Regions from separate parts of the Paenibacillus sp. FSL H8-0283 genome, predicted to be linked through region 3. Evidence: riboswitches for the same ligand, from Rfam matches in the RefSeq annotation. Region 3 holds a riboswitch; each other region holds the start of a gene.

Region 1 (11,041 bases), 2.6 Mb from region 3:
CGAGTTCTAACTTACCAAAATATTCTTCCATAGGTAACATAGGCTGTATGATGTCCTCCTCAACATAGTTGAATAGATATTACCTATAATTATGTTCAAGACTTTTTCTAATGCCTGGCCCTTAATCATTCTTTTTTTACCTCGATTTTGAAATTGTCCGATACATTTAAAAATACAAAAAAACTTCGGCGTAAGCCGAAGCATGTTGACGTTAACTATATGTGCTCTAGGAAAAATGCTTCCTCCGATCGTCAACGCAAAACTTTGCCAAGCTTATCAGTACCAAAAAGGTTTTATTGTTGGTCCGGTAAACCTAATGCATTGGCTGAAGTTATCGCTTGATCTAAAAATTCCTCTGCTCGGGTCAATTGCTGCCTGGCAATCTCCAACGCTTGTGAATTTGTTGCCACATTAGATTCACTTAACGAGCTTATTGCCTGATTTAAAGCCGTCTGCACCTCAGAAACCGCGTTAGATGCATGCTGCTCCAGCGTATTACTACCACTCGAGTTAAGTGCATCTTCTGCTGGTTTTCTTGCGTTTTCGGTTGCTAGATCAATTTTGTTTTTATTGGGCACCGTGACTCCTCCTTCCATGAGTAAGATCATTCATTTAAACAGAAATAAGTATGGGATTGAGATTTTGTTTATATCCCTGCGACTGTATGGGAATATTCGGATCTTACCTCTCCGGTGATCCATATTAGTATAAGATCCGATGCATTGGAAAATCTAATCTTGATGAAAAAGGAGGGGATCATTTCTGAATGGCTAATCCAACGCTAGCGCCGCACGAATCGATGGAACTGCATGAAGCGTTAAACTTCAAAACGCTCTGCATCGCTAAGTCGAAACTTATGCAAGGCCTGGTCTTTGACCAAGAGCTAAAAGCCTTAATGCAGAAAGACGTAACTCAATCCATACAACAGATCGCTGAGCTGCAAGCAATCTACGCAAGAGCTCCTTTCCAAGCACCCGTTCCAAATAATCCGACACCTATAACACATTAAGGGGAACTCAGATGAATACCGATTATTTAGATCCGATTAATTCATTGAATATGCCGGAAATGGCAGATATGACTTTTGCCATGGACTTCCTTCTTCGTGCCAAGGAGGGTGTACGTAATTTGTCCATCGCCCTGACGGAAACGGCTTCACCGGATGTAAGAGCCCTGCTGCATACTCATCTTAAGCAGGGGATTGCAATGCACCAAGAAATCTCGGAGCTCATGATGCGCAAAAAATGGTTTCATCCTTATGAGTTGAACGAACAGTACCAACTCGATCAGCTTTCGGCGAAAAATACGGTGATGATCGGGCAGATGAATCTGTTCCCGGGTGATACGTCACGTAAAGGGATGTTTGATCGGACCCCAGATGAACATATTGGAGGACATAAAGCATGAAGGCGGTAACGTATCAAGGGGTTAAAAATGTCGTGGTCAAAGAGGTGCCGGATGCGAAGATTGTGAAACCGGACGATATGATCGTAAAGATCACCAGTACCGCCATTTGCGGTTCTGACCTTCATCTTATTCACGGGATGATCCCTAACCTTCAGGAAAACTATGTCATCGGGCATGAGCCGATGGGGATCGTAGAAGAAGTAGGTCCTGGCGTGACCAAGGTAAAAAAAGGTGACCGTGTGATCATTCCGTTTAACATCGCATGCGGAGAATGCTTTTTTTGCAAAAATCAGCTGGAAAGCCAATGTGACAATTCAAACGAACACGGGGATATGGGCGCATATTTCGGCTACTCCGGAACGACCGGCGGATATCCCGGCGGGCAAGCCGAATATTTACGGGTCCCATTTGCCAATTTTACCCACTTTAAGATCCCTGAAAACTGCGAACAACCGGACGAAAAGCTAAGCTTGATCGCCGATGCCATGACGACGGCATTCTGGAGCGTAGATAACGCCGGCGTTAAGAATGGTGATACAGTCATCGTGCTCGGCTGCGGTCCGGTCGGACTCCTGGCCCAGAAGTTCTGCTGGCTGAAAGGAGCTAAGCGGGTCATAGCCGTCGACTATGTCGATTACCGCTTAAAGCATGCAAAGCGAACAAACAATGTGGAAATCGTAAACTTCGAACAGGATAAGAATATTGGGAACACTCTCAAGGAAATGACCAAAGGCGGCGCCGATGTCGTGATTGATGCGGTAGGAATGGACGGCAAGATGAGCGATCTTGAATTTCTAGCCAGCGGTATGAAACTGCAAGGCGGCACCATGAGTGCATTTATCATTGCATCTCAGGCTGTCCGCAAAGGTGGCACCATTCAAGTCACTGGTGTATACGGCGGACGTTATAACGGATTCCCGCTCGGTGACATCATGCAGCGAAACGTGAATATCCGTTCCGGACAAGCTCCGGTCATTCACTACATGCCATACATGTACGAGTTGGTTACGTCTGGCAAAGTGGACCCTGGGGACATTGTTACGCACGTCATTCCGCTCAGCGAGGCCAAGCGGGGCTATGAAGTGTTCGATACAAAAACGGACGATTGCATTAAAGTCATCTTAAAGCCTTAAATATGAATTGATACATGGGAGGACAATCTGAATGGATTCCACATACGCTTTGCATGAGATGCTCGAGGTGCATGAAATAGCTGCGTTCAAGACGGTTTGCATGACAAAATCCAAGACCATGCAAGCTCTGGTAACCGACCCGGAGCTCAAGCAAATTTTGCAACAAGATGCGACATTATCACAACAGCAGCTTCAGGAGCTCGGTGGAGTGCTGTCTAAAGCGACTGTATAGGAGATAAAAAAATGAACCCAATATTAGAACACATGACTGGTCTTAATACGCTGACCGATGACGTGATCGCAATGGATTTTTTGATGAACGCCAAGAGCGGTGTCAGAAACTACGCCATGGCTGTGACCGAATGTGCCACCCCCGAAATCAAACAAATTTTGATGAAACAGCTCGATGAAGCCATAGACTCTCATGAAAAGATATCAAATTACATGGTGCAGCATGGCTTATACCACCCTTACCATATTGCAGAGCAAATTCAGCTCGATCTGAAAAATATTCAGACTGCTATGAACATTCCGTCCTGACACCCTTTTTGATTTTAGCTAGAGACTTCAGTGAACAAAATGTTCCTGTGTCAAGAATTTCAACAATAAAAAAGGCGGATACACTCCGCCCTTTTTTTGGCATCGTCACGAAACACGCATATACAAGCGTTCCTTTACTTAAATCTACTTATTTTTCATCCTGAGACTGTTTATGGACGCTGCTCGCTAATTGAATTAACTATTAGTGAACTCAAGGCTCCAACCTCCATGACATCTCCCAAAAATCAAGCTCAAAGCGACTGCACATCACGAAAATATCTTCCATCCGTTGGTACGTTCCCTCGCTACAGCCTTCTAATAGCTTATCCGTTAACGTCACTAGGGATTGATTGTTGCTGTTGTATTCAGAGGAAGCATATCCTGTGATCCACTCTCCATAAAAAGGATGATCAGCTGCACCTGGCTTTTGAGCAAGGACTTGACCAATCTCCGCATAGCTCCATGAGCAGGCCAGAATGGATACAAGTACTTCTGCTATGCCACCCGCATGGGAAATAGAGAGCATATAGTTAGTATAGGCTGCATTTTTCAGTGCAGGTTTTACCTGGAACACATGATCCTCTGTAATTCCTAATCGCTCCATATAAGAACGATGAATTTTCATTTCACCATTCAGGATGTTATCTACGTTTTTACTAAAAAACTGCATCAATTTGGGGTCGTGCGACTTGACGATACCTAGTGCAAATACACGGGCATAATCGAACAGGTACAAGTAGTCTTGCAGCAAATAATAACGAAATTGTTCAACCGGTAAGGAACCATCTCCGATTCCTTTAACAAAGGGATGCTCGAGACATTCCTTCCACACGGGCTGTGCTGCCTGATATAGTCTCTCTGAAATAGTCAACATGTGTTCCTCCAATTCATAATGTACGTATTAAAAACAAAAAAACGAAACATCCATAGGATGTTTCGCAGACAAATACACTAAAACAAGGGGGTTCGCATGAGCTACCCAAGTACAGTGTTTCATCGTTGCATCCCTACGTTGGCATTATCCAAGTCAGGTAAGGTCGGTTTAACACCCTCTCAGCCGGTTAAGGCTCCCTCGCAAACGGTTGTATGTAGTTGATTACTTTCTTATTCCCATAAAAGAAAAAATAACATCCATTTAGTATATCAAGGGCTGTTAAATATAGTCAAGGCAGATTGTATCGCCCCTCATCACCTTTGGTGACGTATGTAAACGATGAAAACCATCACAACAATGGTTGAGTTTTAGCCACTGTTATGATGTTTTCTATTCTTGCAACTACTGCCGATGGTTTAATGTCCGAGTTTGTTCTTTCCGACAAAAGTGAGTATTCCGTACTGGGAAGTGTTTCTCCAGCTCTCATTGGTCGTATCATTCCACTTGGCTACGCTCTGCTTACCTCCGCCCTGGTTGTCGTTAATTTGAAGCTCGAAACCGAGAACATTTCCTGTTTTGGGCGTCAGTGAATGTAACTGGATTCGGGCTTCTACGAGATATCCTTTATTTGTTTTCTTCACAGCACTTACAAGGCGTCCAGGTGAGGCACCCCCTGCAAAGGTTCCTACATTGTCTGCACTGATTCTGAACTGGGCATCATCATATTGAAAATACGGTGTGCGCTGGTGATTCTCGTCCAGGAAAATCTCAACCGAATCCTGATCCCATGGGTTGATGCTATCTGTGATGATGTTTGGATCAGTGACGTCGATCAGCAGGTATAGATATTCACCTGACCACATTGCGCGAGCCACTGCCTCTGCACCTTCGCTTTGGTTCAACCGGTTTACTTCAATCGGTGCAGCCTTATTCCATGATGTGTCTTTCTTCCCATCAATCTGAACAATCCCTTGTACAGCTTGTGCAGATTTGGGCATAGGGGCAAGCTGAATCACGCCGTATTTGCTTGTATCCTGTTCCTGAGATTGTGTTCGATCATTCCAGTACAGTGGATTATAAGGTTGTGTCCCACTTGAACCGCCATCAGTCACACGGATATCCAATCCGGCTTCATATTCTGATCCGACTTGGATACCACCCCACGGAATGGACAATTCAACCTGATATCCGGCTTTGGTCTCGCGTACACGATATGAACGCTTCTCCACGCCCTCAGCTTTGCCCGACCGCTTAATGATTACATGTCGGTCATCTACTTCATATGAAGTGGTCTTGCCATTATTGAGATCAACAAAGATATCTACTTTGTCATTCACATCTGCCTTCGCATCCTGAACATCCACGAGGATATACAGGTTACTATGATCCCATAAGGTGCGGAAACTGGCTGATCCCGCAGAGTCACCCTTCAGTGGAGTAGACACCGCTTTGTTCCAGAGCGGATCTTGTGACTGTTTTTTGATATCCGGTTTACCCGAAAGTGAGACGGCTCTCTGTGTCAACACAGGCAAGCTGGATTCATCCACAAGTCCCCAGTATGCTTTTTTGGCCTTAAGGGCTGAATCAAACAGCATAGCCTGGTTGTTGTAAGACTTCTCATCTTGGAGTCCCCATAAGGTAACTGAAGAAATGTGGTCTTTGTGTTTTTTGTACAAATCCAACAGTTCCTTATATCGATACGCCTGCTTTACTGCAACTTCATCGGACATCTCTTCACCAAATGGAATTCCGCTATCCACATCCAGTTCCGTGATCTGAATATCCAATCCAAGTTCGGCGAACATGCTGATCGTTTTTTCAATTTCCTTGATGGGCGGGGATTCCAGGTTATAGTGGGATTGCAAACCCACACCATCGATGAGCCCTTTCTCTTTCAGTCGTTTGACCAACTGATACATATGCTCTCTTTTCTCAGGGATTTCCGTGAAGTATTCGTTGTAATATAATTTGGCATTCGGATCGGCTGCACGAGCGAATTCATAGGTTTTCTCAATATAATCCGGACCAATTAGTTCATAAAAGGGACTTTTACGTAAACCGTTGGCATCACCATTGCTATCCGCAATCGCCTCGTTTACCACATCCCAGGCATAGATCTTACCTTTGTATCGGGTCATGACGGTTTCAACGTAATCCTGAATCCGGGCAAGTAGTAATTCTCGACTCGCAGGGTTACCCTGAGGATCCTTGAACATCCACTCTGCTGCATCAATATGCCACAACAACGCATGTGCGCGTACGCCCATACCATGCTCCTCGGCGAACTGAACATATTGATCGGCTGCCTCGAACTCATAAACACCTTCGGAAGGAGACATGTACTTCGGTTTCATCTCATAGGTTGCGGTCAAGCTGTTAAAGTGCTTTGTGAGCAGTTGTCCGTATGCGCCTTCCAACTGCCAGCGATACACCGCTGCACCAATGGGGAAATCATCTTGATACAGGTCCTTCAGAGACAGAATACCTTCTTCAATCTCCAGTTGCTCGGCCAGAGTAAATGATACATCATCCACATAGAACGATAACGTATCTACGCTATCTTCAGAGATGTAGGGTGTTTCGATGAACAAATTCAATTCAGTGGGATCATCGCTATACTGAAATTTTCCGGTGATCTTGTGCCATGTATTCCATTCTGTTTTGGCAATTTTCACGCTACCGATTGGGTTCCAGCTTTCGGAAGTTGTTTTTTTATATGTGGTGAGCTGTAGTGTTTGATCCGTGGTGGGCTCCTGAGTAAGTCTTACATATGCCGCAATTTCGTACTCTTGGTTACGCTTAAGCAGATCCTTCATGGATAACATCGGTCCATGATAGGAACGCTCACGGTTGGCGACCAGCATGCTGGACTGACCTTCGTGTGCTTCCTGCTGTGTCACTGTCAGCCTTTCGCTACCGACACGTGGAGTCCATCCCTGAAGTGTACCGTCTTCAAAGTTTGTGCTCAAATGACCTCCCTCCACTTCCGTAACTGCTTTGGCTGCATGTGAGACATTCGTAAATGGAAGCATGGCGAGTACCAGCACAAGAACCAAGGCCGTTATATTCCATTGGCCTAACCGTTTCATACAATTCCTCCTCTTAATTTGGTCTAAGTATTTCTGAACGGATTAACATCCAGATAAATAGATTATAGCTCTTTAGACAGCGCTTACATATAACAAATTTACAATAATTACAATAAAATGTTATCACTTGGTAATCTTATGTGGGTTTAGGAAGCTGGAGTTCGTTCGCAAGGGATATCAAAAAACCGCTACATATTTGCAAAAATAAAAGACCGTTTCCCGATAAAATACGAGAAAACGGTCATCGTTAGAAAGTATCTTTTTTCTGTTCACTAACAGGCATATAAACTTTGTTTTATAATCGTCCCTCGTGACCCTGATCCTCCTGCACAATTCGAGCTATGTGAATCATCAAATATAATAATTCCTCGTTTGATATGGAGATATCCAGCATATTCTGCACGTAGGTTTTAATCATCTCCGCGCATTTGTATTCAAGCGGATGCTCCTTCACCATGTGCTGAAATATAAAATCTTTCGCCGAATTGCCCAGACGTCCTTCTTGTAAACGCTGGATGAAGAATTGCAAATGTGTGACAAGTCTCACATAATGGATGGAGTTTTTGTTCAATTGCATATCAAAGGTGTATTGTATCAGGTTAAAAATATCTTTTAACATCTTAACGGATTGCATCGTGCGCTCCATATTCTGCTCATGTGTTTGGGCATTCACGAAATGAAAAGCGATATTCCCTGCTTCTTCTTCCGGTAGTTCAATATCCAATTCTAGATTCAACATATGAACAGCTTCAACCCCCAGTTCGAACTCGACAGGATGAAACCTCTGGATCTCCCATAACATGCGATTCTGTAATGCTACACCTTTTTTCCATCGTTCAATGGCAAATGACAAGTGATCCATAAGCGTAAAGAAGATTTGATCGTCAAGAGACAGCTTTTCTTTTGCATTGGTAATCAGTTTGTTTATGACATTCACATGTTTTTCTGGCATGTTTTCGATGGTTCGTACGTAAGCCTGGGCAGACGGATTATTTTGCAGAATGAATCGTTTCTGGATATGCTCTTCATCGAGTCGCTCGCCGACTTTGCCTTTGAATGCCAACCCTTTTCCCATGACAATCATCTCTTGTCCCTGTTCATCTTTGGTCAGAAGCAAGCTGTTATTTAATATTTTGATTACTCTCATGCATTCATCACGATCCTTTATTCTTTCGTGACCGTCTGATCCGAATTTCCGATACATCTGCCATTCTGTTTAATGACCTCTTGATACCACGAGAAGCTTTTCTTCTTCAAACGCTTCAAGTCTTTCAGATCCTGTTCACCGCGGTTTACATAGATCATTCCATAACGTTTCCCATACCCCTGATGTGTGCTTACCACGTCAATAACGGACCAAGGGCAATAACCAATCACATCTACTCCATCTGTTAGAGCCAGTCTGATCTGTTCCAGATGTTTCTCGATAAAATCAATCCGGTACGTATCGTTAATGGTGTTATCTGCCTCAAGTACATCCGGGGCTCCAATGCCATTTTCCGTAATTAGAATAGGGAGACCATACCGTTCACATACCTTACGCAATGTCAGCCTTAGGCCAACCGGGTCGATGACCCAACCATATTTTGTTTTTTCGGTATAAGGATTCTCCGCCGCCCGGTATACTCCCTGCTCACCAAGCATAATTTGCTGATCCCCTGCACGAGCTGTAACATCCGACGCATCGCCCATACTGGCGGCAATGGTTGCCGTCGAGTAGTAGTTGATTGCTACCAGATCGGGGCGGCCAGACCGGATATCTTCCATGTCACCCTGCTCAATAACCGGCTCGATGCCGCGTTCCTGTAAATAACTCCAGAATAATGGATTATACTGTCCCCACACCGATAAGTCGAGAAAACCCCATCCACGAATCGTCTCCCAGTTATGTGCAGCGATTGCATCTGCTGGTTTGGAAGTTGCCTGGTACATGGAAGTCATGTTTAATGCAGGACCAATCTTGCCTTGCGGGAGCATATCATGAAATAGTCGCATCGTTCTGCCTTGAGCTACAAACATGTGATGATTTTGCTGATACAGTTCCTTACTGGAAGGCAGACGTCCGCCTTTTGGTGTACCAATAGCACCTGGATGGAGAATCATCGTATTTTGCTCATTAATGGTCAACCAATATTTCACTTTATGCCCGTAATGTTCAAACAAGATACGCCCATACTCGACGAAGGCATCGATCGTCCCCCGGTTGTTCCACCCTCCGGTTTTCTCAAGCTCGTAGGGTAAGTCGAAATGGTACATGGTCACAATGGGTTCAATACCATGGAGCAGCAATTCGTCAATTAATTGGTGATAAAAATCGAGTCCCTTCTCATTAACAGCCCCTGTGCCTGAAGGCAAGATTCGAGTCCATGCAATTGAAAAACGATATGCTTTGAGGCCCAGCTCTGCAAAAAGCTTCACGTCTTCTCTGAATCGGTGATAGTGATCGCTCGCAACCGTGAAATCGGCGGTTCCAGCCGGATGATCACACATATCGATGACGGACAGGCCTTTGCCATCTTTGTTCCAGGCTCCCTCCACTTGATAGGCCGAGGTAGACCCTCCCCACAGAAATTCATTGGGGAATGGTTTGATCTGTTGATATAACATCTCAAGCACTCCTTCATTTTAAAAGTTGATCATGATATATGACGGGACCATATTACGGTTGTTACGAAAGGTGGATAATGGTTGCTCCAACCTCCACAGGATTCTGCTTCTCCAGCTTAATATCCGAGAAACGCTCCGAATTGGCGATAATGATCGGGGTTATGACTTCATACCCTTCTGCCTTGATGGCATCGATATCAAAGCGGATCAACAAGTCCCCCCGTTGTACGCGATCCCCTACTTTAATGGAAGAGTCAAAATGTCTCCCCTTTAGGTTGACGGTATCCACTCCAATATGAATGAGCACCTCTTCTCCATCATAACCGTTTAATTTGACCGCATGTTTGGAGTCCATGAAAGCCGTAACTTCACCTGCGATTGGTGCATACAGTTCTCCTTTGGAAGGAATAATGGCAGCACCCTTACCCAGTAATCCCAAAGAGAAGACATCGTCTGGTACACGGTCTAGATGGACTAATTCCCCTTGCATCGGGCTGGCGATCGTAAGTGGGCGTAATTCATTTTGGCTCGGTACATTAACATTTGTTATTGTAGAAGACTGTGTGCTTGGGCTGTTGTCTTGAACAGGCTGCCCGGAAAGTGTCTTGTCATCGTTAACGTTGGTATTTCCTTCTTCTTCATCGTCCACTGGATCTTCAAAACCAATGATCCATGTCAGAGCAAAGGTAACGATAAAAGCGATCAGACAAGTCACAATGGCATGAACGATGTTCATCGGATTGCTGCCAATGAATGCAGGTAACGCGGCAAGCCCTGGAGACACGAAGGCATAACGTACTAATCCGGTCAGACCAGCGTATATCCCTGCTACACCACCACCGATCATTGCGGCAATTAAGGGTTTCTTCAGTTTCAGCGTTACACCGTACAAGGATGGTTCCGTGATACCCAGCACAGCGGTGAAACCGGATGAAGCAGCGAGCTGTTTCAGTTTTTTGTTTTTTGTTTTCAATGCTACAGCAAGGGTGGCCCCACCTTGAGCAATATTGGACGCGAGCATTCCGGGACCGTTGATCATTTCATATCCATTTTTGGTCAGTTGGCTAGTTGCAATCGGCGTCATGGCCCATGCGGTACCTGTTACGATCAGGAATGGTTGCAAAGTTCCCATTAACAAAGGGATCAGCCAACTGGCTCTGGCATTAATCGCTTCTGCACCCATCGCAACCAGATCATTCAGGTACGTTCCGAAAGGCCCAATCGCCACCAATGCAAGTGGTGCTGTAATCAATAGTACAATCATTGGTTTCGTGAAAAATTTGATCATTGAGGGCGATACCCGATCCGCGAAACGTTCAATATAAGACATGAGCCAAACGACGATAATAATCGGCAACACGGAGCCCGCGTAATCGGTTAGTCGAACTGGC
Region 2 (11,041 bases), 310 kb from region 3:
TCAGCGAAGCTGCAAAGCAGTTAAAGGAGTATTTTGCAGGGGAGAGAAAAACGTTCGACTTGCAACTTGATCGGCTTGGAACACCATTCCAGCTACAAGTATGGCAAGTTCTGTCCGATATATCTTATGGAGAGGCCTCATCACACCAACAGGTTGCGGAAATCATCGGCAGACCCAAGGCTGTTCGTGCAGTTCTGGACGCCATTAGCAAGAATCCGATTCCGATTATTATTCCCTGTCACCGTATCAGTGGTAAAGACGGTACCCTGGTGGGTTATGTAGGCGGTCTGCAAACCAAGGAGCAATTGCTCGCATTGGAGCAGCTATCGTAAGAGCGGGGGACGTTCATGAAGTATGTAAACGTGGAGAGCGTGGAAGCGGGGGAGCTTCTGGGCAAGACGGTATATTCCAGTAACGGCACGGTACTGCTGTCTGCCGGAGTCCAGCTCACCGTATACATGGTCAATACGCTGAAGCGTATTGGCGTGACCATGTTATACATCCAGGATGAAGCGTATAAAGATGTGGATGCAGAAGACATTCTGGATGAAACCACGAAACGGGCAATAATTAATGAAATGAGTGTCACACTCGAATCCATTCGATCCGGGAAAGACTGGAGTCCGAGAAAAGTTGCCCTCAGTATAGAGAAGTTGCTGAATGATGTACTGAACGGGCGTGAAATGCTTGTGCAGCTCACCGATATTCGTACCAAAGACAATGCACAGTATGTTCATGCGATGAATGTATGTTTGTTGTCTTCGGTCATCGGACTGAATATGGGACTCAATTATAATCAACTGAAGGACCTTGCTGTGGGGGCATTATTGCATGATATTGGAAAAGTGGGGGAACCTCCTGGCAGTGGCTCTGCTGCAAATTCTTCGTTGCATCATACATGGCGTGGATTCGAAGTGATTAAGAACAAACGGGAGTTCAGTCTGTTGGTCGCCCACACAGCCCTGCAACATCATGAGCATGTAGATGGTACAGGCATGCCGAGAGGGATCAAGGGAAGTGACATTCATCTGTTTGCGAGAATCGTTAGTGTGGCTAATATCTATGATAATCTCATTAATGGTTTATCCAAGGACAGTTTGATGCCACATGAGGCCTGTGAAGAGATGATGGCGTTGTCTGGTACAAAGCTGGATCGGGACATTCTGATTGAGTTCAACAAGAGTGTATCCGTGTATCCCAATGGTACAGCGGTACGACTGTCCACCAAAGAGACTGGAGTCATTGTGCGTCAACATCGGGGATTGCCCGGCAGACCTGTAATCCGAGTGGCACGCGGAAGTACGCGTTATTCTCTGGATGTGGTTGAAATCGATCTGGCTCAGCATACAACCGTTTTCATTGAAGCTGTCATGACGTAGCTTGTGTGCGGTTCAACTGGAAAATCCGTTTGCTCAAGGCGTGCGGAAATGCTATGATACTTTCAGGAAATCCGCTCTGTGTCAGGTTTGCAACATGTGTGTCAAACATCATGAAGTGACACGGATTATCAGGCTTTTTAGAATGCATACAGAGGTGTCTAAGAGATGGATATTGTTATACCGATTATTACATTGATTGTTGGTCTGGTCGGGGGATTTTTCATCGGGGTGTTCTACTTGCGTAAACAACTTGAGAAAATGCAAAGCAATCCGGACATGCTTCAGAAAATGGCGAAGCAAATGGGCTACAACCTGAATGGCAAGCAAATGCAGCGTGCCCAGCAGATGATGAAGAATCAGCAGCCAGGAGCGAAAATGCCTCAGCCGCAACAGCATCCTGCGCGTAAAAGTTCGGGCCGCCGAAAATAATAGCAGTAAAGTGAATAACTGCTTACCTTATTGTGGTTCGAAAGGAGGCGTTTGGCAGTGGCTGGCGTTAAAGATTATTTGAATTCAAAAGTATCCGACAATCGGGAGAAGATCGAGTATCATGTAGAGCAGATCCTGAAATTGATCGGAGAAGATAGTACACGTGAAGGGCTACTTGAAACGCCTGCACGTGTGACGCGAATGTATGAAGAAATTTTTGGTGGATATGAAGTAGATCCACGCGATGTGCTCGGTGTCACGTTTGACGAGAATCATGAAGAACTGGTTATCGTCAAGGATATTGTCTACTACAGTCAGTGTGAGCACCACATGGCGCCGTTCTTCGGCAAGGTGCACATTGGGTATGTACCAAGCGGCAAGATCGTTGGTCTGAGCAAAATGGCTCGTCTGGTCGAAGCAGTAACACGTCGCCTTCAAGTTCAGGAACGTATTACTTCACAGATCGCTGACATTCTGACAGAGGCCGTTGAGCCTCATGGAGTTATGGTCGTTGTGGAAGGCGAGCACTTGTGCATGTGTTCCCGCGGCGTGAAGAAACCTGGAAGCAAGACGGTTACGTCTGCTGTACGTGGTTCTTTCCGTGAGAATCCGGCACAACGTGCGGAGTTCTTGTCACTGGTAAAAGATTAAGATTAGGTATGTCCACTCGTTGGACAAGCCGGATGTGTAAGTTCCTTTGGTTTTGGAAGCAGCAGTTTCTAAGCCATAGGATGTGATATAAATAAGCCGTGTTCCCTGGGAACCGGCTTATTTATATATGCGTTGTCCTTCCTATATACTGGATACATATGAATTCGTTAAGCCGGAGGTAATGGAACGATGAGTGCACCTTCCCATTCAGATCAACCGGTTCAGCCGGGAAAGGGACTACAGGCAGATAAACAGGCTACATTGCGTCTGCAAATCTGGGAGACACCGCTCATGCAACAAGGCAGTAGTGTGCTCGAAGCTTTTGCATGGGAAGAAGTCATGTGCAGGCGGGTTGGGGCAGGGCATCCGCCTGTTGCGCATATATGGAGACACCCAGATGCCTTTGTAGCGGGTCTGCGTGACCGCAGGTTGCCACAGGCTGTAGAAGCGATGGAACAGATTAGAAGCCAAGGGACGGCGGTCTGTGTTCGGCCTTCCGGTGGAGCGGCAGTACCCTTGAATCCAGGGGTAGTTAATGTGTCGCTGATTCTGCCTAATCCCGGACATGCCATCAATATTCATGATGATTTCCGAGAGATGGCTTCGATTATTGCCGAGTCGCTAACGCCGTGGTCGAATCAGGCGCAAACTGGTGAGGTTCAGGGTGCTTTTTGCCCGGGAGATTATGATGTCAGTGTAGGTGGCCTAAAATTCTGTGGTATTGCCCAGCGCAGGCAGGCAAAGGCGTATATCATTACGGCTTTTATCATCGTGGAAGGTCAGGGAGATCAACTGGCAGCGGACGTGCGACAATTCTATCAGCATGCAGCAGGTGGGGCGAGTGAAGGATATCCTGATGTTCAGCCTGGCACGATGGCAAGTCTGAAAGAATTGGCAGGTGTACCTTCAGCCGCGGCATATACTGCGGCTTTGGTTCGAACACTACGGGATCGCTATCCACAGGCGGAGACCAGCAGGGTGCTTAGCGTTGGCTCTGAAGAAGTACGCCTGACAGCTGAGCAGATGAAGCTGCGATACGATTAACACTTTTTACTAGGGCTTGGAATTGGTTAATAGAGATGATATGATGTGATTTCGGAAGGAGAGTGTTAGGATGGACACATTGAGATATACGTATTTATATGAGGTTGTATCAACAGGCGAAAAATCCGAGTTCAGCCAAATGGCAACAAGCAAGGAAGAGGCTGCTGCACTGATCGTTGCACGTATAGCCGATCTGGAGTTTACAGACGAGTCTGATATCAAGCTGGGCGATCTGATCTCCATTAGCAAACAGGTTGGCGACAACTATGTGGCGTGCGAGGGCTGTGCTTCTTAAGTGAACATTTAGAAATAGGAAGTCTCTCAAAATACAAGCAAGTCTCTTCTTACAGGAGGCTTGCTTTTTTGTATACACCAAAAGAGATATCGTTCAGTCATTCGGCTGGAGATATCTCTTTTTTCTCTAATCCATCTAACCCCAAGCTTAATAAGGCGGCCACAACAACTTGCGTGCCGTTTCGTAACGCTCGGCCACAGCGGGCCAGTAGACAACGTTCCACCAATCCTCGATATACTTTTTGCGTTCATTCTGATGTTTCAGATAGTAGGCATGTTCCCACACATCCAGTGGCAGGAGTGGTACGATATCGGACTGGGACAGGTTCTGGTGTTTTTCCGCCTGCAAAATCTCCAAACGATGTGCTCTCGGGCTCCAGACAAGCATCGCCCAGCCACTGCCTTCCACCTTGTTCGCGGCTTCTGTGAATTGATTCTTAAACGCTTCATAACTCCCGAAATCTCGCTTGATCTGCTCTGCGAGCATACCGGAAGGTTTGCCGCCGCCAGCAGGGTTCATAATTGTCCAGAAGATCGTATGCAGGTAGTGGCCTGCCCCGTTGAAGGCAAGTTCACGTTCCCAATGTTTGATGAGTTCAAAGTTATTCTTTTTTCGCGATTCCGCCAGCTTCTTCTCTGCTACATTCAGTCCGTCCACATAAGATTGATGGTGTTTGTCATGATGGATACGCATCGTCAGCTCATCAATATGTGGCTCCAGCGCATTGTACGCATAGGGGAGAGGCGGCAGTGTGTGTCCTCCAATGGGAACCGGCTTTTCTTTTACAGGAGGTGCTGTAGAGCTGGGTGTGGCTTGTGTTGTTCCGGTAGAAGGCGGTTGAACGGTTGCGGATTGGATCTGAGCTGGAGCGGCAGGTGCATTTACATTTCCCTCTGGAGAAGTTGGAGCTTCTGAAGCTTGGCGATGGATGCTTCCTGACTCTGACGTATGCAGCGCATTTTCCAGAAAAAGTGATGGCTCCGAATCCGTCTCACGCAAGATGCCCGGTTGGCCAAGCGTATCCAATACACCCAGAAAATACTCCGACTCGCGGATAAAATGCAGAATGAGTACTTTGGCAAGCGGAACAGCTTGCACAGCAGCACTTTGCTCCAGAAGAACATACAGCTGTTTGATGAACTCTCTCGATTGCTGCCGAGCTGCCAACACAAGTTGATCGATACAACGAACCATGTAGGGAGCAGGTGGATGGGTTGCGGGCAATAGTTGTTTTAAAAGCTGATTGGCTACTCGCTCACTGTTTGCAAAGGTAGCCTCCCATTCCTCCAGTAGCTTGACGTATGGGGGCTCCAAATCAGGAACCAGGGCACGGATGACGAGTGTATGTTCTTTCTCCTGCTCTTTCCAGAAACGGATTTCCTCCAATGTCCGCAGAGGCAGCAGGTGACCATATCCATACCAGTTCATCTATGTTGAACCTCCTTCAGATGAAATTCATTGCATGCAGACCCTCTGTTCATGCGTCCCAAGAGTATATTCTCCGAGCTTGTTGTCCTATGAGTGAAAAAAAAGAGCCCCTGAGGGCTCTGGAATCAACGAAAAGTTCGGTGATTGAAATTTGGTTATTCTCCATTATTCGTGTTTTGCACATCGTCACTGCTTGTTTTCGTTACATGACTCAGGAAAGTTGAGACACGGCGCAGATATTCCTTTGGATGCTCCCGGAAGATCAACTCATGATGCGCATCCTGGACAATCCATACATCCGAGTACGGATTGGTCTGGTTGGCGGCGAGTTGCTCCGCAATTGGATAAGGCGCCTTCTCGTCCTCTGTACCATGGATGAAGAAAATCGGGAACGGATAATCTTCCTTTTTCACTTCCTGGTATGGAATCTGTTGTAATCCGGTACCATTCAGAACAGGGAACAACAGTTTCATGATCTCCAGTGTAGGCTGACGTGGCAGATCGATCTGGTTGTGAATGTTGTGGTACAGCGTATTTGGCTCCAGCAGGAACGCACTGTCCAGAATCATTGCATCCACTTCCTTCGTAATCAGTCCGGTTTGTAACGCTGTACCGGCACCCATCGAGAAGCCCCAGACAACCAGTTCCTGCGCACCACGTTGCTTGGCGAACTGGATCGCACCGAGCAGTTGCTGTGACTCAGCTTTGCCACCTGTGGCTACAGCTTTGTTCACCTGTGAGGCGAAGCCATAATCGAACATGACCACGTTGAACCCAAGTTGATGAGCATAGTGTGCCAGGTCATACATGGGTACCCATGTTTCTTCACGATTGGCACCATAGCCGTGACTGAAAATAATCGTTTTGCTTGCAGCATTGTCAGCAGGTATATACCATCCCTGCATCGTCCGGCTGCCATCTGCTGCCGGGAACGTGATGTCTTCGTACTTCATGTTCTTGGCCTGCATTGGATTGGAGAAGACCGGCGCTACAGTAGGATTGGATAATACCCATGCGATATAACCATGCAATGCGATAAAACAAAACAGTAGAAAAAATACAACGGAGAGCAGCAACGCTACGATAATATGTTTGAACCGAATCAGCCTCGGTGATAGGGAAGAGGGCAGATCGGACACTTTTGTTTGCAGCGGGGCTTCGCTCTGGGATGATTGATACATGAATGCCCCTCCTTTGAAGTTCAGTTGAAGATAACAACGACATGTAAAGAGAATTGCGTCGATTTCAGAGCCTGCTTCAGAGCGATATCTTAATGTAATATATCTTTATCGTATGTTCCAATATAGTCAAAGTCAATTGATTGAGGGCATTTGTTACGCAATTGTTATATAGTTCTTAAGATATATGGGTAAGATTACCTTAGTGTGTAAATTACAGGGGATTAAGTCTTATAAAAAGGAAAAATTTACACGTTGGCCTATTTTGATTTTGGCTCTTTTTGGTTTACAGATGAGACCGTTTCTCATATAATTTATGTAACCAAGTTTCATGTGATGAAACATGAGGAGGGCATTATGCCATGGAAGATCGCAAGTTAACCGTCCGGGCTGTGGAACGGGCGCTGGATATATTATTATGTTTTACCACACGCAGTGATCTGGGACTCACCGAAATTGCCAGCCAGATCGGCCTGCACAAAAGTACAGTCCACCGCTTGATGGCTACGCTGGAGGATCGAGGGTTCGTGATCCGCGATGCAGCAACAGAGAAGTACCGACTTGGCATCCGAATCTGGGAGCTGTCAGCTCATATGTCCCGCAGTGATGATCCCGCTATTCTGCTGTTGCCTGCGATGGAGCGACTGAGAGATCGATTGGGGGAGACCGTGAGTCTGTACCTGCGTGATGGCAGTGAACGGATTCGGATTCAGGCTGTGCAAAGTGATCAGGCGATTCGCCGAGTTGCCCCCGTTGGTGTTAGACTGCCGCTGTCTGTGGGCGCTTCCAGCAAAGTCCTGATGGCGTTTGCCACGGACGAGGATCGTGAAGAACTGATGAACGGGCCTGAATGGCCGGTGTTTATTGATCCGGCAGTGTATTTGGCGCAAATGGGAGATATCCGGGATAACGGATATGCGACGAGTTATGAGGAACGTGAGCCGGGAGCTGCCGCGGTATCTGTACCGATTATGGATCGCAGAGGCAATATTGCAGCTGCGCTCTCGGTCTCAGGACCTGTCAGTCGACTCTCGCAGGAGACATTGCATGAATACGCACCTGTGTTGAAGGATGCTGCTACGCAAATGGGGCTCATGTTATCCTGATGTTGAGGTAAGTTTTTTCTCCAATAGAGTTTGATTATTTGGAATATAAAGGTTGTTTTTATGTTCCGGTTGCGCTACTCTGTAATGGACGGCCCAACGGGGCCAGCTTCATTGAATATGAACAGCGGCTTATGTAAGCCGCAACTTATTAACGTTACTGGGGGAGTCCGAATTGTCCGGACTGAGACGGAATCGCATGAGATTCCGGACCCTTTGCACCTGATCTGGATCATACCAGCGTAGGGAAGTAATCGGCGATATGACCACAACCACCACATGATGTGACCCTTGTAGGGCTCCGTTAAGGAGCTGCATAAAGGTGCATTATTGGTGATGGACATAAAAGTCGGTTCCTTCGGGGACCGGCTTTTTTATATACAGGGAACGGGCGATATAGTGCGGACTCTATGGGCTTCTTTTTCACTAACCTGCAAAAGTGGGCTTGGATGATGAGAGAGAAGTCACCATAGATCTATGATCTGTGGTAGCCTCTGTTCTGTTGTTAACTGTACATGAAAAGTGTCTCCCCTGGTCTGGTGTAGGATCGCTTTTTTCTTCTCTGCATTGCGCATGATTTGGGACAGGTACGTAAGCGAGCTAATGATGAAACCAACCAAACCAAGCGAATGAACACTGAGGAGGAGACAAGCGAACATGAGTACAGGAAATCAAACGGGACAACAAGCGACGGAGCAGGGACATAACGATCAGCAGGTGGAAAAAGAAACAGGAGCGGCCGGACGGGTTCAGCCCTTTCCCGGTAGCCGCAAAGTCTACATTCAGGGCTCACGGCCGGACATTGCTGTACCGGAGCGTGAGATAGCCCTTCATGACACGAATACTCCCCAAGGAGTGGAGCATAACGAACCGCTGCGTGTCTACGATACGAGCGGCCCCATGACCGATCCCGAATTTCATGCGGATATCCGCGCAGGTCTGCCAGCTCTGCGCACTCGTTGGATCACAGAGCGTGGCGATGTTGAAGCTTATCAGGGCCGTATGGTTAAACCGGAGGATAACGGACTGAAGCCCGGAGGGAAGAGAGCCGGCGCTGAAGAGTACCCCGGATTACGTGGCAAACCGCTGCGGGCACAGCCAGAACGCTGCGTGACTCAGATGCACTACGCGAGACAGGGAGTCATTACGGCTGAGATGGAATTCGCCGCCATTCGTGAAGGCGTGGAGCCGGAATTTGTGAGACAGGAGCTGGCGAGTGGACGGGCCATTCTGCCATCCAACATCAATCACCCGGAGAGTGAGCCGATGTTGATCGGTCGTCATTTTCACGTGAAGATCAATGCCAACATAGGTAACTCGGCCGTATCTTCCTCCATCGAGGAAGAGGTGGAGAAGATGACTTGGGCGGTACGCTGGGGATCGGATACGGTGATGGATCTGTCCACAGGCAAAAACATTCATACCACCCGGGAATGGATCATCCGTAATTCACCTGTGCCGATTGGTACGGTGCCGCTGTATCAGGCGCTGGAGAAGGTGAATGGCGAAGCGGAAGCGCTGACCTGGGAGTTGTACCGTGACACACTCATTGAGCAGGCAGAGCAGGGCGTGGACTACTTTACGATTCATGCAGGTGTACTGCTACGTTATATCCCGATGACGGCCAAGCGGATGACAGGTATTGTGTCCCGGGGCGGGTCCATTATGGCAGCATGGTGTCTGGCGCATCATCAGGAGAATTTTTTGTACACCCATTTTGAAGAAATCTGTGAGATTATGAAAAGGTATGATGTAGCGTTTTCGCTGGGAGATGGACTCCGTCCAGGTAGTATCTATGATGCCAATGACGAAGCTCAGATGGCGGAACTGGCTACGCTCGGGGAACTGACGCAGATCGCATGGAAGCATGATGTGCAGGTGATGATCGAAGGTCCGGGGCATGTGCCGATGCACAAGATCAAAGAGAATGTGGACTTGCAGATGGAGATCTGTAAAGAAGCACCGTTCTACACACTTGGGCCGCTGACGACCGACATTGCCCCGGGTTACGATCACATCACATCCGCCATTGGGGCAGCCATGATTGGCTGGTTCGGCACGTCCATGCTCTGTTATGTTACGCCAAAAGAACATTTGGGCCTGCCCAACAAGGATGATGTGCGGGAAGGGGTCATCGCCTACAAGATTGCGGCCCACGCCGCCGATTTGGCGAAAGGTCATCCGCGTGCCCAGCGCCGCGATGATGCATTGTCCAAGGCACGCTTTGAGTTCCGTTGGCGTGACCAGTTCAACCTGTCACTGGACCCTGAACGTGCGCTGTCCTACCATGATGAGACGCTGCCAGCAGAAGGAGCCAAAGAAGCTCATTTCTGCTCCATGTGCGGACCAAAGTTCTGTAGCATGCGCATCACGCAGGACATTCGTGCCTTTGCCGCAGACAAAGGATTGTCCGAGAATGAGGCTGTAGCTGCCGGGATGCAGGAAAAGGCCGAGGAATATCGGACACGGTCCTAGGCGCCGATACAGCGCAAGCTGGGCAGTCTGACATCGTTTGAAGGTGAGAATACTGCTATCATGTCGTCTTCTTCATCTTATTGATCAGCTTCCTGATACTTTTTATCAGCATTATGGTTGATTGTCTAGCAGATGTTTAATAAAATGAATGTAAGTAAACACCAATAAGAGTAGCCAGGCCAATGGCTACTCCTGCACAGCATTTGCGGTGGGTATTCCTCCGAGTGCAGCAAGTTCAGATGAAGTGACCCGTCAGGCCGTCAACCTGTGGCGGGTCACTTCTTTTTACGATCGATGTATGTCAGGAGCGCAATAATTAACATCGCGAACACGATTACGTCGTTAAAAGAGAAGTTCATAGGATCACCTCCCACTGGAGGCAAGCCTATTTCCCACCACAAATTGGCTGTACAAAGTGATTATACCATTTGAAATGCTCTTGTTCGAGAGCATTTTTATTTTGCAAAAGGAGTCGATATAGTAGTTTTCACATCTTTTTAGTGATTGTAATATTTCACTCCAAATCAGCAGCTACTGTCGAGCCAAGCCCAAATCCTTCTCCAAATACGTTGCAAGCAATGCCAGCGGGCTATGGATTGGAATACCGCGATCTATTGTAACTTGTGCAGCAGCGGGAGCCATAGACAGCTGGGCTGCCACTACCGTTTTACCCGGATGCTGCTCAGCAATCTGCTGTAAGCCTTCACGTACCGCTTCGAGATACCCTTGCTGATCTCCACGCATAATCAACTCAAATGTCCCAGGGATGCACACCGCTTCCGTCTGAGATGTCTTGGCAACGTGTAGTTGCCCATTCTCATCCTCTTGCTGTAATACCCGATTCAACCGTGCCATCGTTCCTTCAATAGTTGCCGGGTTGGTGAATGTTATTATGTAATCTCCTGCTACTCGCCGCATCTCCTGCAATAACGGATCATCTATGCCGATCACAGGCACAGGGACCTGTGACGCTTCCTGCTCCAGTACTGTAGCAAACAGGGTGCAGGTGACCAGAATGGCATCGGCATGACACTCAGCGATCCATTGGAGCGTCTGGGC
Region 3 (11,041 bases):
AGTAGAAAAATGTTGAATAATAAGTCTTTTTGTGGTTTCATAGGAAAGGTGAATTCTGGAAAAGAAGCATATGCATGACTCAGGAGGGAAAGACAACGTGGAAGAGAAACAAGGAGTTAAAATCGGTATGCCGATCATTGGTGGCTTAATTGCAGCCATTCTGGGAGGCATCGTATGGGCAGCTATTGCTGCAATGACCGATTATGAGGTGGGATTAATTGCGATTCTGATTGGAGCGCTCACAGGTTACGCAGTTGTGTTGTTCTCCAATAAACAAATTGCGACGGTACATAAGATTATTGCCGTACTGTTTGCACTTGTCGGCATTTTGTTGGGGAAATATCTGACGGTGGTTTATTTTACTTCTGAACTGTTTGGTGATGTCGGCGTGATGGAACTTGTGTTTGATAGCGAGATGATCAGTGCGTTTGTGGAAACCTTCCAGGAGTACTTCAGTCAACCGATTGATTTGTTATTCATCGTGCTTGCGATTGTGTCTGCATGGCAGATTCCTGGCCGGATGGCGAGAACCAGTCTAGCTACGGATGCATCTTCATCGGATCACGCACCAAGAGCTTAATCGGATAGACGGTGGACGCTTGGCAGTAAAATGAAGAACGTTTGACAGAAGAAACTTAATGCTCATCATCCTAAGCACTTGTGAAAAGGTTATATCGAAGGACTGGGAGCAGAAGAAAAACGTAGTAAAGAGCATCTACTTTAAAAGATATTTATAAAGTACTCAGAGTGAGCAGCAGTTAGGCTTGTTCACATTGCGGCTGAGATACTTACATACATAGGGACGATACGCCTGAGGGTGTACGTCCCTTTTGTGTATACACCAGGTAGGGGGATATTGCTCATAACTTTTGCAACAATTCGGATCGATTTAAATTACTTACCACATAACCCTAGTAAATATCCAGCATGTTCATAAGGTTAATTACAAGAAAGATATGTTCACCCCAAAAGGTAGGTTCAGTTATCCGAAGGGTCATTTACTGTGAATAAAGCTGATGACGAGGGATTACTTTTATCACTAGAGGACAGAGCTCTAAGTTCAAGACTATCGTTTACAGTACACATCTGACGACAATGAGAATTAAATAAAACTGTATGTGGTTGAATACAGGGTTATATTATTTGTTTTGGTCAGCAAATACAGCCATAGCATCTCTCATAAATACTGCCAAACCATCGCCAAACTGATCAATATTACGCGTGAAGCGATCATCGTCCACGTACATCTGACCAAGTCCTCTGAAGGCTTCAGGCGAGTAGCTTCCCATCTGATTCAGCCAGGTGTACCATTCTTGAATACCGGCCTGTGCCTCGGCAGATGCTGGTTCTGTGTGACGAAGTGCGGCTAGACGCTTGTAGATTTCGTTCATTTGATTGGATAGAGCCTTCTGATCTGTGGTTGATTTACTGTGCAGCTTCTGATTTGCGTGATCGACGGCATGGTCTCCCCAACGTTCCCGCGCTTCTTGTTCATACGGATTCTGGCTAAAATCAAATCCTTCGAATTGTTCTTTGGCTGTCATTTTAATTTCTCCTCTCACGTGTAAAACCGTTCTATCAATGGTAGCAATCATCTGGTCCAAGCGTTGGCGCTTCTCCAGCAGTATAAGTCGATGCATTTTAAGTGCTTCTTCCGGATTGAAGGAGGGGTTGGTTATAATGTTTTTGATCTCCTTCAGAGAGAAGTCGAGTTCCTTGAAAAACAATATTTGCTGCAACCGTTCCAGGTTGGCATCTGAATATAATCGATATCCGGCAGAAGTTACTTCGTCCGGTGTTAACAATCCGATCTCATCATAGTGATGCAGTGTGCGCACACTGATCGAGGCAAGTTCGGCAACTTCTTTTACCTTCATGGCCATGTGTGAAACCTCCTTACAACACCGATTGTACAGTGTCACGTTACGTGAGAGTCAACCGTTGAAAATGAAAAAACAAGATGCGAGCATGGAAGCTGCATCTTGATCATGGATTGATGACAGGATGTGACTGGATATGACTGAATTATTATAACATTCAGTCACTGTAGGGGAGCGGCTGTGCTTCTATGTCGAAGACATGGGTTGCTGCCGCGCCGCGGGGGTGTTTTGAGGCTCCTCTGTTATGGAGAGGAGCGTGAGCAGTTGTGGGTTGCACCATGTATTCGGTGCAGCCCACGGGGCTGGCAGTGCAGGGAGAGCAGGGCTACGCCTGCATCCCGCACACTGCCGCAGCGAACTGCGCAGCCGCTGCGCGCACGTCGGCCGCGCCCGCGATGGCGGAGATGACGGCTACTCCGTCGGCTCCAGCCGCCATCACGGCGGCCGTGGTATCGGGCGTAATGCCGCCGATACCCACAATCGGAACTGCGATGCCTGCGGCGCGCAGTTCCGCCACCCCTGCGGGGCCCAGCACAGCGTGGGCATCCGCTTTGGAGCGCGTCGGGTACATGGGCCCGACGCCAAGGTAGTCGGCGCCCGCCTGCACGGCACGGCGCGCCTCTTCCACAGAGTGGGCGGATACGCCAAGCATCCGCCCATCTCCAATGCGGGCGCGTACTAGCGCCGCGTCCGCATCTTCCTGGCCGACATGCACGCCGTCGGCCTCCACCGCTACAGCCAGCTCCACATCATCGTTCACGATGAACGGGACCCCGTGCTGGCTGCATACCTCGCGAAGCCGCATTGCAAGCGTGATGCAAGCTTCGCCAACCAGGGCGCCAGTTCCCTTTTCGCGGAACTGGAACAGCGTGATGCCGCCGGCAATGGCCTGGCGCAGCACTTCCACCGGGTCTTGCGTTGTATTAACGCTGCCCATCACCAAATACACCTGCATCGCGCGTCGTACCGCTTCTGCATTCCAAGGGTGCATCACTGCTCACCCCGCTGTCTGCGCTGATACGCAAAATGATTTGTCGGCCCATGTCCGGCCCCAATCCCCAGCTCATCTTCGATGGCTGCCTGAATGAATGCTCGCGCGGTCGTAACGGCAGCCAGAACAGGTGAACCCTTGGCTAACTCTGCGGTGATGGCAGCAGAGTATGTGCACCCCGTTCCGTGTGTATGACGGGTTACCACACGAACATTCTCCAGATAATGAAAAGACTGCCCATCGTAGAGCACATCCACGATCATGCCACTTCCTTCATCATGACCACCTTTGACCAAAGCATACGTTGAGCCCATCTGTACAATCCGTCTTGCGGCTTCTTCCCGCTGGCTCAGATTGGTGATAGACATCCCGGTAAGCAGTTCCGCTTCCGGGATATTGGGTGTTGTGATCAGGGCATGGGGCAACAGATCCGTAACCAACGCCTGTACAGCTTCCTGCTGGAGAAGGGGGGCGCCACCTTTGGCTACCATCACAGGGTCGATGACCAGATTAGCCCAACGGTATTGCTGCCATTTCTCAGCGACTAGACGAATAATCTCGGCACTATATAACATGCCGGTCTTCGTTGCGGTTGGTTGAAAGTCTTCGCCGGTCGAGTCCAATTGCTGGGCAATGCCATCGTAAGGGATGGGAAAAACGCCCTGCACACCAGTTGTATTTTGGGCAGCAATAGCGGTGATAACGGTCATGCCGTATACACCAAGTTCTTGGAATGTTTTCAGATCGGCCTGAATGCCTGCGCCGCCCCCGTTATCGGAGCCTGCAATGGTTAGCGCTTGAGCAATACTCATACTGCACCTCCACGGATCTGACGGATCTGTGCGCGTTCTGCCAAGAGGTCTGGTGTTACTTGTGCCAGTTGATTCAACAATTCAATCTGGAAGCTACCCGGCCCCTGATGAGCTGTCCGCTCTGCCGCCAGTTCAGCTGCTACACCATAAAACGCTAGCGCTTCAACAACACTGCCTAGAAGATCGGCTCCTGATTCCGCTATGGCTGTAAAAGCGCCAATCACTGAACTGAGCAGACAGCCAGCACCTGTGACCTGAGTGAGCAGGGCATGACCATTACTCGTGAGGAATGTGGATTGTCCATCAGTAATAATATCTTCTTTTCCGGTAATGACCACGACACAGCCAAGTTTATGCGCTGCCCGCTCCGCAATGCCGATTCGGTCGCCCTCACCTGATCCTGCGTCCACACCTTTAATACTCCAACTCTCACCGATGACATTAGCGACCTCTGCCACATTGCCGCGCAGTACCGTGAGACGAAGTTCACGAATGAGCATCTGCACGGTTTCCGTGCGATAGGTGGTTGCGCCAGCTCCAACCGGATCAAGCACCACAGGCACGTGATGCGCATTAGCCGATTGGCCTGCCAGACGGATTGCCTGAACGACTTTGTCATCGAGTGTACCGATGTTGAGTACCACGGCTCCTGACATCTTGGCGACATCAGCGACCTCTTCATGAGCATAGGCCATAAAAGGGGACGCACCGAGTGCAAGCAGACCATTGGCTGTGAAGGGAGCCACGACAAGGTTAGTGATATTGTGTACCAGCGGATTTTGCGTACGAACACGTTCCAGATAAGACATATAATTTCCTCCTTGTTTTGAAGTAACCCGATCGGCGGAAGTCCGATATCTGGAGTCACTCAACAGAATAATTGGATATGAGTTCCCTTGTTGAGTTGGGGCGCAGAGTCTAACAACAGCCAGATGCATTAATGCGGGAAAAGCAGAAACGTAAAATCTAAATCAATTTCATAACTCACTAAAATGGATTTTTGGAACTGGATATAGACAAATTGAATCATTCTGATCGATATCTAGCGAAACAATAAAAAACGAAACGATACAAAATACAGAAAGTGAACCCAGGGTATTTCTCCAAACTCAGGCAAGCAATACTGTGATGGATGTTAGCATCCAACCAGTGTCTTGAAGTCCAGGCTGGTCGATACCCAACTGATTGGGGCACGATCGATCGGGGCACGACTGGTCAGACGATGTTTCTAAAGAACACAGGACGTCTTATTTGGCTGTCAGGTCCTCCTTTTGAAATGTAAGGAACATCAGACACGTTATTCCCAGAATCTCCTGACCAAAACGCTGCAAACAGCTATTTATTCTGATATAACATGTTTCAGGTTCTTTAGATTTCTGCAACCGCTCCAAATCCCTGAATAGGACGCCTCAGATTCGTTAGCGGTCGTAGCATGCTCTGTTTCGATCAAGTTAAGGAGCGTTTCAGCTCCCAGTAGGCTTGAAGATAAGCGCTAATTACATTACCAAATACATATCAACAAGCCACCCAAACGCATATCAATCTGCCCAGATGCACATCAAGCCACTTAGGATTGTTATAAATTCTGATCCTCCGATGCTTGCTTCAGGCCAATTCCATTTCGCAAAACTTCATGCATTCGATCCTACGTTTTGCTAACTTTGCTTTTAATCACATTGCTTTCATTCCCTTTATGTTCAATCACTTTTCCTTTATTCGCGTTGCTCTCCTTTATTTACTCTCCTTGCAGAGTAATAAAAGTATCCTCGGCTTTCACCGATTCAGGAATCAAATCCTGTTCAACGAGCCATGTACGTACATTTTCCCACGATTCCATTTCCTGCCGACCAAATGGTTGGCCTTCTTCATTCATGAGTGGTAGCAGAATTGCCAGGCTTTTGGTTTCGATCTCCGGGTCAAGCGGTGATGTTTCATTCTCATGAGCGAGCAGAATACTCAAGGCTTCTTCTGGATGCTCAGTCACATATTTCTGTCCTTCCTGGACCGCTTTGACGAACCGGGTAAGTTGGTCTTTTTTTGCTTCAATGCCAGCTTCACTTGCAGTCAGGACCAATTCATAATAATCAGGCACACCATAATCGACGGGGTTAATCGATTTCATGGCATGTCCTTCTTTCTCCAAAATCAATTGTTCATGGTTAATAAAACCACCCATAATCGCATCCGCTTGTCCGGAAGCCAGCGAAGGAATCAGATCGAACCCAACGTCGACCAGATTTATGTTGTCGGGATTGCCGCCATCCTTACTGATCATCGTGCGTACCATCGCTTCGTACAGAGGAATGGAGGAATAACCAACAGTCTTTTCTTCAAGATCTTTGGGTGAACTTACGTTGCCATTCGCTTCGGTCAACAGATGCACAAGCGGGTGCCGAACAACAGCAGCAATGGAACGTACAGGAATGTTCTCGCCACGCGCGAGCAAGATTTGGGGCTGGTAACTTAGGGCCAGATCAATTTTTCCGGCAGCAACAAGTTTGAGCGAATCATTGGTATCCGCAGGCATCTGAATATCGAGATCCAGACCTTGGTCTGCAAAGTATCCTTTTTCCTGAGCCACATAGATGAAGGAGTGTACTGCATTCGGGTACCAGTCGAGCATGATAGACAGTTTATCTTTGGCGTCTGATGCAGGTTCGGTTGCAGACGGATCTGTTTGCTGTGTATTGGTTGCCGAATCTGTTGTTGGCGTATTTTGGCTATTGTCTGTGGTGCTGCATCCGCTAACGATCAGCAAAAGGCTAATGAGTATGATGGGAAGCAGGGAGTATATACCTTTGTTATTCATAAATGAAGTTCCTCATTTCATCGTTTTGATTTGTAGAAAATGGGCAACAGCATGTTAACGATAATGTGACAATGAACTGATTGAAGATGTTGCTGAAATTGTGCATAAGATATGTTTTGTTTTGAAGATTGTAACTACTGTATTTACATCTAATTTCTGTCTAAGTATTATCCAACCTTTCTTTTGCCTCCATGACGATGACGCCGTATGCTAAACCGTTTCTCCAGCCAGGTAATCAGTACAAACAAAACGATCCCAAGCAGGGATAACAGCAAAATGGCGGCAAACATCGCATCCGTGTTCATGTTGCTGGACATACGACGGCTGAAGTACCCTAGACCTTTGCTACCACCGAGCCATTCGCCAATCGTTGCCCCAACCACGCAGTACACCACAGACATCTTTAGCCCCGAGAAAAAAGAGGGAAGTGCCAGCGGAACCTGGAGTTTGCAAAAAATATCCCACTTGCTGGCGCCCATGGTGAGCAACAGTTCACGCTGCTCTGGATCGCCTTGGCGGAGTCCATCGTAGGTACTGACCACAATGGGGAAGAATGCGATTAAAAATACCACGGCGACTTTGCTCCACAACGTGTAACCAAACCACAGGATAAATACGGGGGACAAGGCAATCAACGGTATGGTCTGACTGATCACGATGAAGGGATACAATGCCCTTTCAATCGATCGGTTCATATGCATGCCTGTTGCCAGCGTAATTCCAGTCACTATGGACAAGACAAAACCAACAACAACCTCCATAAAGGTAGCAGGCAGATGGATGGTCAACAGCAGACGGCGATGCTCAACCAGTGAGCTTACGATGGCCGTGGGTGCAGGAATGATGAAGGAGGGCACCCATCCCATACGCACAATCACTTCCCAGATCGCCAGTAATAAGAACATGAGCATAATGAACAGACCATATTGGGAAAACGACCTCGAGAGCCACTTTAAACACCACGTCCAGACGCTAACCTCAGCTCTATCGTGCATGCAATTGTTCCTCCAGTTGTTGCCTCATCTGCACGAGAGCCGGTTCGTAGATCATGTCCGAATGCCTTGGGCGTGGTAAAGGAACCGTCATCTCCTGCAACTGCTGACCTTGCCCTCCTGGAGTTAACAGAATGATACGGTCACTTAACAGCAGGGCTTCTTCGATGTCATGTGTAATGAACATCACGGTTTGGCCAAAGCTCTCCCACAGCTCCAGCAACCAGCGATGCATTTCTCGTTTGGTTAATGCGTCGAGTGCACCGAAGGGTTCATCCAGCAACATGAGCTGCCCGCCTGTAAGCAAGGTACGAAGCAATGCCACCCGCTGCCGCATGCCGCCGGATAACTCATCCGGATAGGAATGTTCATAACCGGACAAGCCGAACCTTGCCAATCCTGCGATGATATCGGCTCGTAGTTTGTCCTTATCCTGTCGGCCTGGTGCAAGCTCGGCAGGTAGCATGCAGTTCTCCATGACGGTACGCCAGGATAACAGCAGATCTTTCTGCGGCATATAGGCGACTCGTCCGAGCCGTTGTCCTTGCGGGACATCAGCTATATCGATGGTGCCAACGGTTGGTTCATGCAAGCCTGCGAGCAGCTTGAAGAGCGTGCTTTTACCTGATCCGCTGGAGCCGATGAGCGAGACAAATTCTCCTTGTTGAACCTGAAGCGACACATTGGAGAGCACAGGGGAACCCTTTTTTTCGGGAAAAGCAAAGCTTACGTTGTGAATGGTTACATGGTTATCCATCTGATCCTCACCCCCTTGATGTCAGACTACTGCAATAACAACGGCATCCTATACTCTGCAAAAGGAACAAAAAAGACCCACCCATTTCCGGAGAAATGAGTGGGTCTGTAAGTTAAATCCGCAATTTATCTTCACATACATGAAAAAATTCCGCTTACTAAAAGGCCGCTCCACTTCCCTCCGCTGGTATGATCCAGATCAGGTTCAAAGGGTCCGAATAGTCATATTCGTCTCAGCCGCAAGGCTCCCCTAGTGCAAAAGTTCAAGATATGCAGTTGTGTGTTCAGCATATATCAATCGAACATGAACTGTAAAGAGGCAGCATGATAGAATTCTTGAGATGAACTTGGAGTCATACCCGAACAACTGAACAATTTACCTGGGCTCCCTAACCCGATATAATAGTGGTGGCGCATATTGGCCGGATCACAAATGCAGGTGGGATTGTTCTCCCTCCTAGGCAGAATGGGGACCCGAGTTGAAAACGTTCAAAAAAGTATATATTGAGATCACGAGTATCTGCAATCTGGCATGCAGCTTCTGTCCGCAGACACAGCGTGCCAAAGGATTCATTGACCCTGAAGTCTTCAACAATATACTGGATCAAGTTAAACCACACACCAATCATATTTACTTACATGTCAAAGGTGAACCCTTGTTGCATCCCAAAATAGATCTGTTGCTCGATTCCGCACATGAGAAGGGACTCAAGGTGAACATTACAACGAATGGTACACTGCTGCCCAAGACTCAGCATAAATTGCTTGGCAAACCGGCGCTGCGGCAGATGAATTTCTCCCTGCACAGCTTCGATGGGCATGAAGGTTCAACAGATCGTGACGGGTATCTGCGTCATATTTTGTCCTTTGTACACGAGGCCGTTAAGCACAATGTCATCATTTCATTCCGGTTGTGGAATCTGACACAGGATAACTTCACAAATGCTCAGATGAATCGAAATCGGGAGACCCTTGAAGTATTGGAACGTGAGTTTAATCTGGACTTCCGCATTGAGGAAAAAGTAGTTCCAGGCAGCGGGGTCAAAATTGCCCCGAATGTATACCTGAATCAGGACCATGAGTTCCAGTGGCCAAGTCTGGATGCACCTGAAGATGACGGTAAAGGCTTTTGCCATGCACTTCGCGGTCAGGCAGCTGTGCTTGTAGATGGAACGGTGGTTCCATGCTGTCTCGATGGCGAGGGTGTGATTAACCTTGGTAATGTGCACGAGAAGTCATTCTCGGAGATTATTGAGGGTGAGCGAGCGAACAATCTGGTATATGGCTTCTCCAAACGCGAAGCTGTAGAAGAGTTGTGTAGAAAGTGCGGTTATCGTCAGAGATTTGGAGCCTGATATCTTATATCAGCAAGCCAGAAGCCATTCAAGATCACACATTTGGAGACAAATGCAGTGGTCTTTCTTTGTTATCGGGGATTAAGTGAGGGGTATATACGTTACAAATGAGCATACCAGAGGTTGATATGAGCATATTGCTTGAGAGACCTAGCATGCAAAAAATGCCGATATGACAGGGATTGTACGATGTCATGATATATCTGATCTAATGATTATTCTAGTTACCTCCCTTATTTGGTAAGATTAGGTTGTAGATCGGACAGAGGTGCACCTCTGAAGATCTTCCAGTACAAGCCCAGGCTGTACACTACCAAAAAACGAGAGAATAAGGGAGGAATAAAGTTATGAAAAAAATGTTGACGTTGTTACTGTCCGCTGGTTTGGTTGCTTCTATATTTGGTGCAGTTCCGGCTGCGGCTGCGCCTACGGTTGTAAATTCAACCATTGTGGTTCCAAAGGGCACGACCTATGACGGCCAAGGTAAAACATTTGTAGCCAATCCTTCCACACTGGGCGACGGATCTCAAGCAGAAAATCAGAAGCCAGTCTTCCGTCTGGAGGCAGGGGCCACGCTCAAAAACGTAAACATTGGATCACCAGCTGCTGATGGTGTTCACTGTTATGGCAACTGTAATATATCGAATGTGGTCTGGCAGGACGTGGGCGAGGATGCACTGACATTGAAGTCTGCCGGAACGGTTAACATTACCGGTGGGGCAGCGTATAAGGCTTATGATAAAGTGTTCCAGATGAATGCAGCTGGAACAATTAACATCAAAAATTTCCGTGCAGATGATATTGGCAAACTGGTTCGCCAAAATGGTGGAACTTCCTTTGCAGTTAACATGACGCTGGATAACTCCAACATTTCCAATGTGAAAGATTCGATTATGCGTACAGACAGCAGCACATCACAAGGGAAAATTACGAATACCCGTTATTCCAAAGTGCCAACCCTATTCAAGGGATTTGCTTCAGGTAAGACCAGTCAATCCGGCAATACGCAATATTAAACAGGAGATTGAATCGCTGGAGTTGGTAAAAGTTAAGCTCCACTTGTGATTTGAAGTTAAAATATAACGCCAAAAAGAGCGTCCCAAGGTCATTGCCACAATGACTTTGAGGGCGCTCTTTGTAATGCAGATGTGATAATTTCTGCTGAGCAATGTCTTATAGAGGATGCTCAGACTATTTCTCTCCCGGAACTTCAACGATGACTTTGCCTTTCTCGGGGACAACAGAACCGGTATCAATAGAGCCCAATTTGTTCATGATCTCGTAAGAGGTTTCTTCAAGCATGCGAGAGTACTTGAATGATACGAGTGTTTGACCTGTTACGGAAGGACGAGTCCCTGCTTCAGCAACGGCTTTGTTTTTAATAAAGAACAGGTCACCGATGGTTCCGGCATTTTTGCTGATGTTAGCCTGCCATTGTAACAGTGC

Evidence for each region. A riboswitch is a leader RNA that binds a small molecule or an ion and turns the genes downstream of it on or off. The one in region 3 is predicted to bind thiamine pyrophosphate.
Region 1: linked by a shared signal. The riboswitch ahead of tenA (thiaminase II) and the one ahead of MHI52_RS04830 (ABC transporter ATP-binding protein) in region 3 are both predicted to bind thiamine pyrophosphate.
Region 2: linked by a shared signal. The riboswitch ahead of thiC (phosphomethylpyrimidine synthase ThiC) and the one ahead of MHI52_RS04830 (ABC transporter ATP-binding protein) in region 3 are both predicted to bind thiamine pyrophosphate.

What each region holds. Positions count from the first base shown of each region.
Region 1 is NZ_CP150295.1:3,642,338-3,653,378, reverse strand. Features, by position in the region: gene MHI52_RS16335 (L-dopachrome tautomerase-related protein) at 1-40, opposite strand, end outside; gene MHI52_RS16330 (hypothetical protein) at 294-578, opposite strand; gene MHI52_RS16325 (spore gernimation protein GerQ) at 767-1,009, shown strand; gene MHI52_RS16320 (spore coat protein) at 1,021-1,407, shown strand; gene MHI52_RS16315 (zinc-dependent alcohol dehydrogenase) at 1,404-2,540, shown strand; gene MHI52_RS16310 (hypothetical protein) at 2,572-2,772, shown strand; gene MHI52_RS16305 (spore coat protein) at 2,784-3,080, shown strand; gene tenA (thiaminase II) at 3,292-3,954, opposite strand; TPP riboswitch at 4,067-4,164, opposite strand; gene MHI52_RS16295 (endo-1,4-beta-xylanase) at 4,371-7,043, opposite strand; gene MHI52_RS16290 (PRD domain-containing protein) at 7,339-8,190, opposite strand; gene MHI52_RS16285 (glycoside hydrolase family 1 protein) at 8,208-9,650, opposite strand; gene MHI52_RS16280 (beta-glucoside-specific PTS transporter subunit IIABC) at 9,712-11,041, opposite strand, start outside.
Region 2 is NZ_CP150295.1:748,756-759,796, forward strand. Features, by position in the region: gene queG (tRNA epoxyqueuosine(34) reductase QueG) at 1-332, shown strand, start outside; gene MHI52_RS03515 (HD-GYP domain-containing protein) at 348-1,379, shown strand; gene MHI52_RS03520 (YneF family protein) at 1,545-1,808, shown strand; gene folE (GTP cyclohydrolase I FolE) at 1,866-2,459, shown strand; gene MHI52_RS03530 (biotin/lipoate A/B protein ligase family protein) at 2,649-3,503, shown strand; gene MHI52_RS03535 (hypothetical protein) at 3,574-3,798, shown strand; gene MHI52_RS03540 (Fe-Mn family superoxide dismutase) at 3,946-5,226, opposite strand; gene MHI52_RS03545 (alpha/beta hydrolase) at 5,382-6,407, opposite strand; gene MHI52_RS03550 (IclR family transcriptional regulator) at 6,767-7,510, shown strand; TPP riboswitch at 7,660-7,773, shown strand; gene thiC (phosphomethylpyrimidine synthase ThiC) at 8,165-9,982, shown strand; gene MHI52_RS03560 (aspartate/glutamate racemase family protein) at 10,514-11,041, opposite strand, start outside.
Region 3 is NZ_CP150295.1:1,054,636-1,065,676, forward strand. Features, by position in the region: gene MHI52_RS04795 (hypothetical protein) at 98-580, shown strand; gene MHI52_RS04800 (MerR family transcriptional regulator) at 1,140-1,883, opposite strand; gene thiE (thiamine phosphate synthase) at 2,206-2,871, opposite strand; gene thiD (bifunctional hydroxymethylpyrimidine kinase/phosphomethylpyrimidine kinase) at 2,871-3,683, opposite strand; gene thiM (hydroxyethylthiazole kinase) at 3,680-4,492, opposite strand; gene MHI52_RS04820 (ABC transporter substrate-binding protein) at 5,419-6,492, opposite strand; gene MHI52_RS04825 (ABC transporter permease) at 6,660-7,487, opposite strand; gene MHI52_RS04830 (ABC transporter ATP-binding protein) at 7,477-8,241, opposite strand; TPP riboswitch at 8,400-8,502, opposite strand; gene MHI52_RS04835 (radical SAM/SPASM domain-containing protein) at 8,720-9,595, shown strand; gene MHI52_RS04840 (pectate lyase) at 9,943-10,611, shown strand; gene MHI52_RS04845 (copper amine oxidase N-terminal domain-containing protein) at 10,787-11,041, opposite strand, start outside.